2 regions of the Kitasatospora sp. NPDC022785 genome follow, and region 1 is predicted to be linked to the other one. Evidence: riboswitches for the same ligand, from Rfam matches in the RefSeq annotation. Region 1 holds a riboswitch; the other holds the start of a gene.
What was found. Region 1 has a riboswitch for cobalamin ahead of ACZ3YO_RS32195 (cobalamin biosynthesis protein). Riboswitches for the same ligand answer to the same signal wherever they lie in the genome.
Positions count from the first base shown of each region.

Region 2: linked by a shared signal. The riboswitch ahead of metE (5-methyltetrahydropteroyltriglutamate--homocysteine S-methyltransferase) and the one ahead of ACZ3YO_RS32195 (cobalamin biosynthesis protein) in region 1 are both predicted to bind cobalamin.

Region 1 is NZ_JBVHHB010000027.1:84,297-91,972, reverse strand. Features, by position in the region: gene ACZ3YO_RS32205 (putative cobaltochelatase) at 1-1,249, opposite strand, end outside; gene ACZ3YO_RS32200 (cobyric acid synthase) at 1,242-2,759, opposite strand; gene ACZ3YO_RS32195 (cobalamin biosynthesis protein) at 2,756-3,721, opposite strand; cobalamin riboswitch at 3,815-3,975, opposite strand; gene ACZ3YO_RS32190 (helix-turn-helix domain-containing protein) at 4,200-4,910, shown strand; gene ACZ3YO_RS32185 (alpha/beta hydrolase) at 5,163-6,278, shown strand; gene ACZ3YO_RS32180 (hypothetical protein) at 6,728-7,676, shown strand, end outside.
Region 2 is NZ_JBVHHB010000015.1:83,923-91,598, reverse strand. Features, by position in the region: gene metE (5-methyltetrahydropteroyltriglutamate--homocysteine S-methyltransferase) at 1-1,436, opposite strand, end outside; cobalamin riboswitch at 1,601-1,821, opposite strand; gene ACZ3YO_RS22970 (CopD family protein) at 2,141-3,310, shown strand; gene ACZ3YO_RS22965 (PKD domain-containing protein) at 3,523-5,241, shown strand; gene ACZ3YO_RS22960 (cytosine permease) at 5,419-6,924, opposite strand; gene ACZ3YO_RS22955 (HelD family protein) at 7,267-7,676, opposite strand, start outside.

The sequences.
Region 1 (7,676 bases):
GGGCGGGGTGCTGGGCCGGTACCGGCTGCTGCTCGGGGGCGTCCTGGGGTGCGTCGGGGGTGGGGGCGTCGGCGCCCGCGGGGGCCTCGGGCCCGGCCGGCTCGGGTGCGCCGCCGCCGCCGTTGTCGGGGCCGCCGCCGTCCGGGCCGGGGCCGTCGTCCTCGGGGCCCTCCGGCTGCGGGTCGTCCGGTCGCGGGTCCTCGGGCTGGGGGTCCTCGGGCTGCGGCTCCTCGGGCTGGGCGTGCTCCTCCAGCGTCCGGTCCAGCTGCTCCTCGTCCAGCCCGGGCGCGTCGAAGGGGTTGCGCCGGCGGCGGTGCGGCAGTGCCAGCTGGGCGGCCTTGCGGACGTCCTCCTCCAGCACCTCCGTGCGCCCGGCCCAGGCGGCCAGCGCGACGGCGGTGCGCGCCATCACGATGTCCGCGCGCAGCCCGTCCACCTCGAACGCGGCACAGACAGCGGTGATCTGACGAAGCGCCACATCAGTCAGCTCAACCTTCGGCAGCAACTCCCGTGCCACGGTGATGTGCTCGGCGAGTGCCCGCTCGTCCTCGGCGAACCGCGCGGCGAACCCGGCCGGGTCGGCGTCGTACGCCAGCCGGCGGCGGACCACCTCGGCGCGCTCGGCCGGCTCCCGGGTGGCGGCGATCTCGACGGTCAGGCCGAACCGGTCGAGCAGCTGCGGCCGCAGCTCACCCTCCTCCGGGTTCATCGTCCCGACCAGCAGGAACCGCGCCGCGTGCCGCACCGAGACGCCCTCGCGCTCGACGTACGAGCGGCCCATCGCGGCGGCGTCCAGCAGCAGGTCCACCACGTGGTCCTGGAGCAGGTTGACCTCGTCGATGTAGAGCACGCCGCGGTGCGCCTGGGCCAGCAGCCCCGGCTCGTACGCCTTGACGCCCTCGGCGAGCGCCCGCTCCAGGTCGAGCGAGCCGACGATCCGGTCCTCGGAGACGCCGACCGGCAACTCGACCAGCCGGGCCGGGCGTTCGGACGCCGGCAGGCCGCTGTGCGCGCCGTCCGGGCAGTGCGGGTCCGGTGCGGCCGGGTCGCAGGCGAAGCGGCAGCCGTCGACGGTGGCGATGGACGGCAGCAGGCCGGCCAGCGCGCGCACCATGGTCGACTTGGCGGTGCCCTTCTCGCCGCGCACCAGCACGCCGCCGACGGCCGGGGAGACCGCGTTGAGCAGCAGCCCGAGCCGCAGGTCGGCCATGCCGACGATGGCGGTGAAGGGGTAGCGGACGTCACTCATGATTCTCCAAGGGGGCCCCGGGCGGCAGGAACGGCAGCGAACCCGCGGCCGGCACCCCGCCCTCGATCAGCTTCCACAGCGCGTCGGTGTCCGCGTGCTCCTCGATGAGGTCGCCCAGCCGGTCGAGCCGGGCCTCTCTCGCCTCGGCGAACGAGACGTCCGGCGCGGGCACGAACGCCCGGCCCGACAACCCGGCCACCTCGCGCAGCAGTTCGCGCCGGAACCCGTCGTTCTCCAGCGCACCGTGCCACGTCGTGCCCCAGACCGCCCCCACCCGGCAGCCGTCCAGGAACGGTGTGCCGCCCTCGACGGACACCACCCCGTGGTGGATCTCGTACCCCTCGACCCGCTGTCCGTACGCCTCGCCGACCGGCCGGCCGAGCACCTTCTCGGCGCCGAAGCGGACGTGCGTGGGCAGCAGCCCGAGGCCGTCGACGGCGCCGGCCTTGGACTCGACCTCGTCCACGATGGTGCGCGCCAGCATCTGGTAGCCGCCGCAGACCCCGAGGACCGGCAGCCCGGCCGCTGCCCGCGCCCTGAGCGCCGGCTCCAGGCCGCGCTCGCGCAGCCAGGCCAGGTCGGCGACGGTGGCGCGGGTGCCGGGCAGCACGACCAGGTCGGCGTCGGCCAGCTCCTCGGGCCGGGTGGCCCAGCGGACCAGGACGCCCGGCTCCTGGGCCAGCGCGTCCAGGTCGGTGAAGTTGGAGAGCCGGGGGAAGCGCACCACGGCCACCCGCAGCACGTCCGCGCCGAGCGGCCCGCGGCCGGCGGTCCGGTCGACCACGGTCGACAGGTCGAGCGAGTCCTCGGCGTCCAGCCAGAGGTCCGGCAGCATCGGCAGGGTGCCCAGCACCGGGCGGCCGGTCAGCTCGCGCAGCATCTCCAGGCCGGGCGCGAGCAGCCGCGCGTCGCCCCGGAACTTGTTGACGAACCAGCCGGCCACGTGCCGCTGGTCCTCGGCCGAGAGCAGCGCCAGCGTCCCGTACATCGCGGCGAACACGCCGCCGCGGTCGATGTCGCCGACCACCACGACCGGCAGCCCGGCGGCGGTGGCCAGGCCCATGTTGGCGATGTCGCGGTCCCGCAGGTTGATCTCGGCGGGCGAGCCGGCGCCCTCGCAGACCACCACGTCGTAGCGGCGGCGCAGGTCGGCCAGGCACTCCAGGGCGCGCTCCAGCAGGACGGGCTTGCGTTCGCGGTAGTCCAGCGCGCCCACCTCGGCGACCGGTCGGCCGAGCAGCACCACCTGGCTGCGGCCGTCCGCGCCCGGCTTGAGGAGCACCGGGTTCATCGCCGCCTCGGGCTCCACCCTGGCCGCCTGGGCCTGCATCGCCTGGGCGCGGCCGATCTCGGCACCGTCGGCGGTGACGAAGGAGTTCAGCGACATGTTCTGCGCCTTGAACGGCGCCACGGCGACACCCTGCCGGGCCAGCCAACGGCAGATGCCCGCGGTGACCACGCTCTTGCCCGCGTCCGAGGTCGTTCCGGCGACCAGAAGCGCGTTGCTCATGCGTTCCCCCTCCTTCTCGTGAAAGCCCGGATCACCAGGTGCCCGGCCACGGTCGTACCCAGTGCCAGCGCGCCCACCCGACGGGAGAGCCGGCAGGCGCGCTCGATGTCGTCCACCGTCACCGGCCGCAGCTCCTCGCCCAGCACCGGCCGGTGCTCGATGCGCTCGCCGTAGCGCAGGGTGCCCCCGAGCCGGACGCCCACCGCTCCGGCGAAGGCCGACTCGGCCTGGCCCGCGTTGGGGCTCGGGTGCGCGGAGCCGTCCCGCCGCCAGACCCGCCAGGCGGTCCGGGGCTCGGGCGCGGCGGCCACCGTGAGCAGGGCGGTCAGCCGGGCGCCCGGCCAGCCCGCCACGTCGTCCAGCCGCGCCGAGGCCCAGCCGAACCGGGCGTGCCGCGGCGAACGGTGGCCGACCATCGCGTCCAGGGTGTTGACGGCCCGGAACGCCAGCAGCCCGGGCGTGCCCGCGACCGCGCCCCAGACCAGCGCGTTCACCACGGCGTCGGCGGTGTTCTCGGCGACCGACTCGACCACCGCGCGGGCGATCTGCTGTCCGTCCAGCGCACTCGGGTCGCGCCCGCACAGGTGCGGCAGCCGCGCGCGGGCCGCCGTCAGATCGCCCGCGGCCAGCGAGCGGCCGATGGTCCGGGCCTCACGGGTCAGCGAGGTGCCGCCGAGCACCGTCCAGGTCGCGGCGGCGGCCAGCGCGGCCCGGCCCAGTGGCCGGCGGCCGACGACGCGCTCGGCGGCCACCGCGCCGGCGGCGACGGTGCCCACGCAGAGCGCGGTGTAGGCGGCGCCGGCGGCCCGGTGGTCGCGCCAGAGGCGCTGCTCCAGCCGGCCGGCCGCGCTGCCGAAGACGGCCACCGGGTGGCCGCGGCGCGGGTCGGCGAACCGGGCGTCGGCGAGATACCCCGCGACGGCGCCCAGCGCGAAGGCGGCGGCGCGGGTCAGCGGGCGCACGGCGGACAGCAGAGGGCTCGGAGGGGCGGGGCAGCCTGCATGGCGTGCGAGTCCTCACTCAGGGTCCGCGCCCTGGATCGACGTACCGGGGGCGAGAGTCTCCTGGCTTCCGGGTCGAACGCACTCCCGGGCCTTCCAGCGGCTTCTGACGGCCCGCCGTGGCATCGTCCGGACGTGCTCCCCGGTGACAGTGGCGGGACCGCGCCGGACTCTCACCGGCTTCCTCTGCATGCCTCCGTATTGGCTGAAGGATCCCATCACGGGGCCGAACCGCGAGTCAACCAAGGTCACGGAGGGTTTGGTCACACGGTCTCCGCGTTTCCCGCCCCGTTCCCGTCCCCGTCGCTACCTCCGATCGCCACCCCCCGCAGGGGCATGACAGCCTGTGCGATCGTCCAGCGGCCTGTAGGCCCCTACAGTCGCGCTTCGTGTGTTCGGCGGCTGGGGCGGTCCGACCGCCGACCCCTACCGTCGGGCCATGCGACGAAGACAGCCCCCCGCCGTGCCCCCGGTGCCCTTCTCGCCCGCGGCCGCCCGCGCGCATCGCGCCGGCCTCGGCCTGACCCCCGAGCGGGTGGCCGAGGGCATGGCCGCGCACGGGGTGCGGCTGCTGTCCGCCCATGTGCTCGGCTGGGAGAGCGGCGAGCTGCGCCCGACCGAGGAGGAGTTCATCGCGCTGGCCCGCGCCCTCTGGTGCCCGCCCGCCCAGCTGATGGGCGTCCGCCCGGCCGGGCTGAGGGACTTCCGGGTCGCCCGCGAGCTCAACCAGGAGAACGCGGCCGGCAGGATCGGCATGGCCCTGCACCACTACCGGCGGGCCGAGGCCACCGGCGTCTGGGACGGCGACCAGGAGCAGACGTACGCACTCGCCCAGGTGCTCGGCCTGACCCTGCGCGAACTGGTCGCCGTGACGGGCCGTCGGGACGAGCTCGACCAGCGGCTGCGGCAGTGCGTGGACGGCCGCTGGCAGGCACACGTCCGGGCGATCGGCCGGATCGTGCCGGTGCACGAGGGCGACCTCGCCGCCGTGCTGACGGCGCTGCAGAACGAGAACCAGGTCTCCTCCCACTGGGGCGCCGGCAGCTGGGGCTCCCCGGCTCCGGCGGCGCGGAGCGCGCAGCCGGAGCAGCCGCTCGGCGAGCGGTTCTGGGAGTTGCTCGGGCGGCTGGAGACCGAGATCCCGGTCTGAGGGGCTCTCCCGCCCACGCATGCGAGCGCCGTCCCGCCTGCGCGTGCGAGCGCCGACCCGTCCCGCCCACGCATGCGAGCGCCGTCCCGCCTGCGCGTGCGAGCGCCGACCCGTCCCGCCCACGCATGCGAGCGCCGTCCCGGCACGGGCCCGGTATGACCCGGACGGCCGTGCCCGGTGGCCGGGCGCCGCCCCCGCGAGTGGACTGGTGGGTACAGTGCCCAGTCCACGACCAACAGAGCGGGGAGCGATATGCGTTGGGGAACCGCAGCCGCCGTGGCGGCCGCCGCCGTCGGTGCCGGGGCCGCCGTACTGGTCATCGGCCGAAGGGCCTCCGAGCGGATGGTCCGCCCGTCGGCGGCCCGGGGGCGGGCCGCCGGCCCCGTCCTGGTCCAGGCCCTCGCCCCCGGGCGCGTCACCTTCACCCGCAGCCCGGAGAGCATCCGCCCCGGCCGCTGGGCCGTCGAGTGGGGCGACAACGGGCACGCCGTGGTGGACGAGATCCTGCACGGCGACGAGCGGGGCGTCACCCGGCGGCTGGCCCGCGCGGACCGCGGCATCCTGACGCCCGGCACTGCGGTCCGCTTCACCCCCCGCGTCCACCTCGGTGACCCGACCAGTGCCCTCGGCCTGCCGTTCACCGAGACCACCGCGGCGGGCGAGCTGGGCGCCTTCCCGGCCTGGTACGTCGACGGCAAGCGCGGGACCTGGGTCGTGCTGATCCACGGCGCCGGCGCCGACCGGCAGCAGACTCTCCCGGTGCTTCCGCTGCTGGACCGGCTCGGCCTGCCCGCCCTGGCCGTCACCTACCGCGGGGACGCGGGCGCGCCCGCCTCCCCGGACGGCCTCGGCCACTTCGGCGAGACCGAGTGGCGGGACGTCGAGGCGGCCGTGCGGCTCGCCCTGGACAGCGGCGCCGGGCGGATCATCCTCTACGGCTGGTCGGTCGGCGCCACCATCGCCCTGCAGACCGCCGCCCGGTCCGCCTGGGCCTCCTCGATCAGCGGCCTGATCCTGGACTCGCCCGTCCTCGACCTGCCCGCCACCGCCCGCCGGGGTGCCGCCCGGGCCGGCTTCCGCGGCGCCGCCGCCGAGCTGGGCGCCCTCGCGGCGGAGGGCCGCACCGGCGTCGACCTGGCCGACTTCGCGCGGATCGCGGACGGTACCGACCTGCGGGTGCCCACCCTCGTCCTGCACGGCCCGGACGATCCGGTGGCGCCCTGGCAGGCCGCCGCCCGGCTCGCCGGCCGCCGCTCCGACGTGGTCGGACTCCAGTCCGTCCCCGGCGGCGACCACGCGGCCCTCTGGAACGCCGATCCGGCCCGCTACGAGGAACACCTCCGCCGCTGGCTCACGCCGCTCCTCTGATCCCCGGTGGCGCCCCCGGCGGCGCCCCGGCGGCCGAGCCGTGCCGCCGGGGCGCCGTGCCGCCTTCACCGGCCGTCTCCGTGGCCTCCTCGCCCCCTCCTCTTCCTCCTCCCACCCGTCACCGCGTTTGCATGACGTGCCCACGCCACACAGATCCGGCCAGGCGGTTTGGCCTCTGTTGCCCGATCTTGTGGACCCCCCGCGCCCGCCTCCCGGTGCCCGTGGCGAACCGGATGTGACAGAAGGCCGGTACAAGGGGAAGACTGCACGACGTGACGTCTCGGAACCCGCGCGACCGTGATGCCCCGCTCCCGCCGACGATCGGTTCCGGTGCGACGGTTACCCGTCTCCCCGGAACGGCCCACCACCCCGCCGGCGCCCGGCCGGGCGGCCCCGGCGTACCCCGCCGACGAGGCCCCGCACCCGCTCCCGGCCGTGGCCGGGTCCCGGTGCCCGAGGGCTTCCCCGCTCCCGCCGAGCTCGCGCCGCTGGCCCGGCGGATGCTGGTCGACGCCGTCCGGATCGCCCGTTGGGCCGGTGAGCTCGCCGAGGTCGACAAGCGTGGCGAGCTGCTCCCCGAGGACGCCCGCGCGGCCGGCCGCGCGCTGGCCATGACGGTCGGCGCCGCCGCCAACGCGTGGGGCCAGGCCCTGCTGGTCGGCCTGGTCGAGGCCCGGGACGGCGGCGCCGCCCCCGGCTGGCGCCTGCACGCCTGGGAGCACGACGACGAGGCCGTGGTCCGCGGCTGGTCGGCGTTGTTCGACGCCTGGACACTGCTCGCCCCGGTGCCGCCGGCCGCCCTGCGCGGCGTCTTCGCGCTGCTCGCCGGGCAGGCCGTCGACCAGGCGCCGCAGCTGCTCTCCTTCCTGCACCTGGTGGCCGGCCCGGTCGCCGACAGCGAGCTGCTGGAGCTGCTGCGCCGCGGCCTGGACGAGCGCCGGGTCGGCGGCGGCACCGGGGCGCTGGGCCTGTCGCCCGTGCCGCACGCCGCGTCCGCCGTCTCGGCCGTCCGCGGCACCTGCCGCGAGCCGCAGATCGACACCCCGGCCGCCACCGCCGACGTCGCCGCCGTCCTGGACTGGATGCTGGACGGCCTGGCCGCCGTCGGCGCGGTGGTCCGCAAGGACGAGGCGGCCGAGCTGTCCCCGCTGGGGCACTGGGCGGTGCGGGCCAAGCTGGAGGAGATCTGCACCGTCGCGCAGACCGCCGCCGGCCACATCGAGCAGAGCGCCTTCGAGCTGCTCAACGCCTGCGCCGACTACTCGCCGGGCCCGGCCCGCGCCGAGTTCCGCGCCTGGGTGGCCGCCCGCCCGGCCGACCGCGCCGTGGCCGAGCTGCTGGACGCCGCGCAGGGTGACGACGCCCTGGTGCGCGGCCTCGCCTTCGAGGCGCTGCGGG
Region 2 (7,676 bases), on a different contig from region 1:
TCGGCCTCGATGCGCTCCCGGTACGCGGCCGCGTCGATCCGTCCCGCCGTCAGGTCGGCCCGGGCGACGCGTAGTTCGGCCGTCTGCGGGAAGGAGCCGATGGTCGTGGTCGGCAGTAGCGGCAGGCCGAGCCGGGCGCGCTGGGCCTCGGCGCGCTCGGGGTAGGCCTGGGCCCGGCGGCCGTCGGCCTCGGTGACGGCGGCGGTGCGGGCGCGGACGGCCGGGTCGCGGGTGATCGGCGAGCCGGCACGGGAGGCGAGGACGGCGCGGTTGGCTGCGAGTTCGGCGGTGATCGCGTCGGTGCCCTCGCGCAGGCCGCGGGCGAGCAGCGCGGTCTCGCCGGCCTTCTGGCGGGCGAAGGCGAGCCAGCGGGCGATCTGCGGGTCCAGGTCGTGTTCGGCGGCGGCGTCCAGCGGGACGTGCAGCAGGGAGCAGGACGGCGCGACGTCGACGGTGCCGGCCAGGCCGAGCAGGGTCGCCAGGGTGGTCAGCGACTTCTGCAGGTCGTTGATCCAGACGTTGCGGCCGTCGACCACACCGGCGACCAGGCGCTTGCCGGGCAGTCCGCCGACGGCGGCGAGGTCGTCGAGGTTGCCGGCGGCCGGACCGGTGAAGTCCAGTGCGAGGCCGTCGACCGGCGCCTTGGCGAGCACGGGCAGGGCCTCGCCGAGGCGGTCGAAGTAGCTCGCGACGAGCAGCTTGGGCCGGTCGGCGAGGGCGCCGAGGTCGCGGTAGGCGCGGGCGGCGGCGTTCAGCTCGGCCGGGGTGCGGTCCTGGACGAGCGCGGGCTCGTCCAGCTGCACCCACGCGGCGCCGGCGGCGCGCAGGTCGGCGAGGAGCGCGGCGTAGACGGGCAGCAGCCGGTCGAGCAGGGTGAGCGGCCGGAAGTCCTCCGCCACCCCGGGCGCCGGCTTGGCGAGCAGCAGGTAGGTGACCGGTCCGACCAGCACCGGGCGGGCGTCGTGGCCGAGCGCGACGGCCTCGCGCAGCTCGGCCACCTGCTTGGCCGGGTTCGCGGTGAAGACGGTGTCGGGGCCGAGTTCGGGCACCAGGTAGTGGTAGTTGGTGTCGAACCACTTGGTCATCTCCAGCGGCGCGACGTCCTGGGTGCCGCGCGCCATGGCGAAGTAGCCGTGCAGCGCGTCGGCGTCGACCGCCGCGCGGTGGCGGGCGGGAATCGCGCCGACGGCGACGGTGGCGTCCAGCACGTGGTCGTAGAGCGAGAAGTCGCCGGTGGGGACTTCCCGGATGCCGGCCTCGGCGAGCTGCTGCCAGTTCTCCCGGCGCAGGTCGGCGGCGGTGGTCAGGAGGGCGTCGGCCGTGACCGCACCCTTCCAGTACCCCTCGATCGCCTTCTTGAGCTCCCGGTTCCGGCCCTGCCGGGGGTAGCCGTGGACGGTGGCCCGGGTTGCCGCGGCTGCGGACTTCGCTGTCAAGGGACTCTCCTTCGCGAGCCTGTCTCCTGTGGTCCCCGGTGACGGGACGAAGGCGCGAAGGGGTGACGAACCGGGCGGGGCCACGAGCGCACGAACGGCGCCGAACCCGCCTGGTATGTACGCCGACCCGCCCACGAGGTCACCGGGATGGCCGCGCGCGATCGGTCGCGTGCGGGCAACGGGCAGGTCTTCGGACTCGCGGGCACGGCCGCCCGTGAAGGGCGGACACCTACTGGCCGTCGCTTCCCAGACCCGGCCGGGCCCAGTGCGTATGACGGCGTTCGTTCCCACTCACCGCTGCGGGGCAGTCCCGGATTCCCACCGGGTTCCCTCTTGCGACGCGCCTGCCTGGCGGGCAGGGCGAACCAGCTGCCCGGCCAGCCTATAGGGAATCCGGTGGGCGGCGGACACGGATTCGCTCGACTCATCCACATTCCGGGACGCCTTCGGCCGCGGCCGGCCGGATCACGGGCCTGCTGCCGTCGGCACCGAGGGCGCCCGGACCCGCTCGGCGCCGGGCCCGGGACCGCCGTCCGCGAGCGGTAACCCCGGCCGCCCCACCGGCGGCCGTCTCACCAGGCGGAACGGCGCGAGGTGCGCCGGGGCGGGAGCCGACCGGCCGGCAGCTCACAAGATGATGACGATTGAACAAGCGGTGCCACCCAGGCGAATAAGGGCGCCCTTATTTAGGCTAGCCTCACCTCATGCATCACGTCCTGTCGGCCGCGACCACGGCCGGATACACCATGCCCCAGGTCTGGCGGATCCTCACCAAGGCCGGCTACTTCATCGGCCTCAGCGGAGCCATCGGCGCCACCGTCACGTACGCGACCACCGTGCGCCCCGCGCTGCGCGCCGCGGAAACCGGCGGCCAGGACGCCGAGGTCCTGCGAAGAAGATCGGCGACCTACCTCGCCTGGGCAGGGGTGGTGCTGCTGGCCGCCGGCTACTTCCAGCTCGCCGCCCGTCTCGCCCGCGCCGGCAAGGGCATGCCGTTCGGCGACGCCCTCGCCCCGGACCGGATCTGGGACTACCTCCACGCCCCGGCCGCCAAGGGCGCCTGGATCGCCCAGGGCACCGTCTACCTCGTCCAGAACGCCGCCCTGGCCGTGACGGCCGCCGTCCTCATCGCCCTCTTCGTCCCGGCCGTCCGCCGCCACACGGACACCATCGCCCTCACCGCGCTGCCGCTCTCCCTGGCCGTCACCCTGATCGCCGCCGTGCCCGCCACCAAGCCCGCCGACCTGGACAAGTGGCTCGACCTCGCCTTCGACCAGACCCACATCGTCTCCGGCGTCGTCTGGCTCGGCGGCCTCGCCCTCCTGGTCGCGCTCGCCGGCACCCGGGGCCGGCTCGGCGACGGCGCCGGCCTTCTCTGGGCCGACATGTGGCGCCGGTTCAGCCTCGTGGCCATGGTCTGCGTCGGCGCCGTGACCATCTCGGGCCTCTGGCTCAGCTGGAAGCACGTCGGTGCGATCTCCCAGCTGTGGACCACCGGCTACGGCATCGCCCTGCTCGTCAAGATCCTCCTGGTCGCCGGCCTCGTCGCCGCGGGCGCCTTCAACCAGTTCTGGCTGATGCCCCGCATCACCCGGGCCCGCCTCGCCGACGACACCTCCTCCCTCCTCCACCTGACCCTGCGGCACTTCCCGAAGGTCGTCTGGGGCGAGGTCGCCCTCGGCGTCGCCGTCCTCGTGGTCATGCCGTTCATCGCCGGCTCGGCCCGTACCGAGGCCGGCAGTGCCAAGGCCGTCTCCTCCGGCAGCGTCTTCGCCGCCGGCGCCGTCCTCGTCCTCGCGCTGGCCGTATCGCTCTACGCCACGGCCAAGGCCTCCGACGCCCTGTCCCGCCGCCCGGCCGTGGCCGCAGCCTGACCCCGCTGCGCACCGCGCGGGCGGCGCTTCCGGCCCGGCCGATCCGCCGGCCGGGTCCCGGCGTTGCCGGCCCGGCGGATCGCCGGTCGCGCCCCCACGGACACGCCGCTCACGGGGACGCCGCATGGAGCGGAAATGCCCCGTCGGACGTGAACCACCAGACATATAGTCTGATCACTAATTTTGTGAACACGTTCAGCATTGGGGGGCCGGTGCACCGTCACCGCATCATGATCGCCGCCGCCGTCGTCGCGGCAGCCGTCGGCTTCGTACCCGCCACGGCGCAGGCCGCGGGTCCGTCCGTCAACCCCGGCGGGGCAGCGACCGCCACCCCGGGGGCCGGGGCCGGTTCCGCCCAGAACCCCGACACGCAGGAGGCGGCCGGGCGGAAGGCGGCCGAGAGCGCCGCCGCGAAGGACGCCACGGCGCGGGGCGCCAGGGCCAAGACCGCCGATGCCCAGAGCGCGCCGGACGGACCGGGCTCGTCGGCACGCGCACAGAGCTCGCACTTCGACGTCGGCGTGGGCACCTACAACACCTACGCGCACAGCATCATCCTGGCGACCACCGTCAACACCGACCTGGAGCCGGCCGGTCGAAGCGTCCAGTACGACGTCGACTGGGGTGACGGCACCACCGACCAGGACCTCGGCCCCGCCAGCGACTTCGCGCACTTCAAGCACAGGTACGCCAAGGCCGGCGCCCACAAGATCACGGTCACGGCGACCGACCTGCTCACCAAGACGACCTCCGTCACCACCAAGGACATCACGGTGGACGGCTCCGAGTTCACCCCGCACGCGCCCACCCGGCTGCTGGACACCCGCAACGGCACCGGCACCTCGGCCGGCGGCCCCGTCGCCCCGCTCACCACGACCCGGGTGAAGATCGCCGGCAACGCCGGCATCCCGGCCGGGGTGACCGCCGTGGCCCTGAACATCACCGCCACCAATACCTCGGCGGCCGGGCACGTCATCGCGTACGCCTCCGGCAAGGCGCAGCCGGCCACCTCGAACGTCAACTTCGCGGCGGGACAGACGGTGCCGAACCTGGCGATCGTGCCGGTCGGCGAGGACGGGTACGTCGAGCTGGCCAATCGCAGCGCGGGCCCGGTGGACCTGATCGCCGACGTGACGGGCTACTTCACCCGCTCGGCTGCCGACGGCTACACCTCCGTCAAGCCGTCCCGGCTGGTCGACACCCGGGAGGGGCTGGGCTCGGCCAAGGGCCAGGCCGCCGCCCAGACCACCTTCGGCGTCCAGATCGCCGGCCAGGGCGGGCTGCCGGCCCAGGGCGTGACGGCCGTGGCCCTCAACGTCACGGTGACCGACCCGCAGGGCGCCGGGAACCTGACGGTCTTCCCGAGCGGTCAGCAGGCGCCGTCCACGTCGAGCGTGAACTTCACCGCCGGACAGACGGTCGCCAACGCGGTGATCGTGCCGGTCGGACCGGACGGCAGGATCAACGTCCGCAACAACGCCGGGGACCCGGCCGACGTGATCGTGGACGTCACCGGCTACTACAGCGCCGACGGCAAGGCCGCCTACCTGCCGGTCGAGCCCCAGCGTCTCAGTGACTCGCGGACGCCGTACCCCTGGCCGCTCGCCGGCCAGGACTACCGCAACATGCTCATGGGGGCGTCCGGCATGGCGCTCGAAGCAGTCGTCCTGAACACGACCGTCACCAACCCGCAGGGCAGCGGACACCTTTCGGTCGCCCCGGATCCGAACACGATCAACGACTACATGCACGGTACGGCGGTCCGGCCGACCCCGCCGGACTCCTCCGTCCTGAACTGGACGAAGGACGCCACCGTCGCGAACCTCGTCCAGGCGAGCACCGGCACCACCTCGATGGTCGACGTGTGGAACCGGGGCTGGCAGCCGACCGACCTGATCGTCGACCTGATCGGCATGTACGACAAGAACTGACGCCCCACCCGCACCGTGCGGCGGCGCGTACCGGCCGCCCGCCCCTCCTGGGCCGGGCGGCCGGTGCGTTCCGGCCCCGGAGCGCAGGGGTGAGCGGTCGGGGCCCGGGGCCGGCTCCCCGGGCCGGTGGTGCCGGTAGGTCCGGAGAGGTCCGGCTCCCGGCCGGCGCCGCTGCGCTCAGCGGTCGAGCGAGGCCGGGGCGGGAGCAGCCGGGGCGGGGGAGCCCGGCGCCGCCACGGCGCCGGCGCCCGTCACCGGGGCCGCCGGCCGGGCCGCGCGGCCTCGGGAGGACCGCGACAGCAGCACGTAGAGCGCCGCCGCGAGCGCGCCCGACAGGACGAAGCTGAGGTCGATGCCGCCGGTCAGCGGCAGCAGCGGGCCCCGGTAGACGGGCGTGTCGACGGCGCAGAGTCCGACCGCGCTCGCGGCGGCCCAGGCGACGGCGGCCGGGACGCTCCAGCCCGCGCGGTACCAGTAGATGCCGCCGCGGGTGCCGTGGTTGTAGACCTGCAGCGACTGCCGGTCGTAGTCACCGCGGCAGCGCCGGTGGCCGATCAGGGTGATGACCGCCCACGGGGTGCCGATCGCGGTCAGCACGAGGACGAAGGAGGTCACCGCGGACTGGGCGCTCCAGACGAAGTGGCCGAGGAAGACCAGCAGGGTCGCCGTCGCCGCGACCACGTAGGTGGCCTGCCGCCTGGTCGCGCGCGGCAGGATGGCGTCCAGGTCGAGGCCCATGCTGTAGAGCATCAGGCCGGTGTTGCCGGCGCTGCCGAGCAGGCCGTTGAGCAGCAGCGGCAGCAGGATCCAGAACGGGGCGCCCTTGATCAGGCTGCCGACGTAGTCGTTGCCCGCACCGGTGGCGACGGCGGTGAAGGCGCCGAACAGCTGCGGGATCAGCAGGCCCAGGAAGAGCCCGGCGGCCGTGGCCCAGAGCACCCGCCCGCCGCTGTGCCTGGCCGGGGAGACGTAGCGCGTGTAGTCGCCGAGCAGGGTGATGAATGCGATCGGGCCGCTCAGCCCGGCGGCGACCACCGCCAGCAGCCAGGTCTGCCAGAAGCCGCCGAGCAGGTACTCGCCGTGCGCGGAGCCGTCGAACTGCGGGGCGAAGGCGAAGAGGCCGGCCAGCAGCAGGGCGCCCATGGCCCACATCAGCACGCGTTCCATCCTGAGCAACAGCTGGTAGCCGAAGACGGCCGCCGTCGCACTCAGCGCGGCCAGCACGCTGTAGGTCACCACGTACGATACGCCGCCTGCGGGCAGCCCGAGCATCCGGTTGAGCGCGCCGACCACCACGTCGCCGCCGACCCAGAGCGCCAGGGCCGTGTAGCCCAGCGACAGCAGCAGCCCGATCACCGAGCCGAGCAGCCGCCCGCGGACGCCGAAGAAGGCACCGGAACTGGTGGACAGGTTGGTGGCAGTGCGCAGCGACACCAGGGCCAGCGGCGCGGTCAGCGCGATGCCGAGGGCGGTGCCGAGCACCAGGGAGGTGGCACCGGCCCAGAACGAGAGGCCGAAGGAGACCGGGAGCCAGCCGAAGACCACGACGCCGAACGCGAGGTTCGAGCCGACCAGGATGGACAGCACATCACGTGGCGTACTGGTGCGCTCGGCCTCGGGGATGGTGTCGACGCCGTGCTGTTCGATCAGCGCGTGGCCGCCGGCGGACGGGGCTTGGGACATGTGCATCGTCTTCCTGGTGCTCGCAGCGGCGGAACGGGGAGGGGATCGCCACTGGCTGCCGGCGCGGACCGGGCCGCGCCAACCCATCCATGCTTCGTGCCGGCGGCACGCGGGAACACCGTCCGATCCTCCACAGCGCGGCTCCGGGCGGCCCGGCAGAGCTGTCGGGTGCTACGGCCGGCGGCGCACAGGCCCACCGTGCGTACCCGCCCGACCGCGCAGCGCCCCCCGGCTGGGCGGCGCCGCATGGCCGGGCCGGGCCGCATGACCGCGCAGCGCCCGCTGACCGGGCCGCGCCGCCCGACAGACACGCCCGGGCCGGGCCGCGCCGCTCCGGCCGGGTCACGCAAGCGTGACGGTGACCGTGCAGAGCCGCTTGGTGGGCCGGGTCAGGGCGACGTAGAGATCCCGTTCGCCGCCCGGGCGGGCCGCGGTGATCTCCGCGGGATCGACGACCAGGACGGTGTCGAACTCCAGGCCGCGCGCCTGGGAGGCCGGGACCAGGCGCGCCCGGTCGGCGATACCCGCGGCGGCCAGCTCCGGGATCCTGGCGTCCGCACAGATCACGCCGGCCAGTTCGCCGGGGTGCGCCAGTGCCTGGGCATCCAGCTCCGCGGCGAGCGCGGCGGTGAGGGCGTCCGGAGCGGTGGTGAGGGTGCGGGGCGCATCGCCGTGGCGGATCGAGCGGCTCGGGGTCTGGCCGGGGGCGATCTCGGCGAGCAGCTCCCGGGTGGCGGCCAGGATCTCCTCGG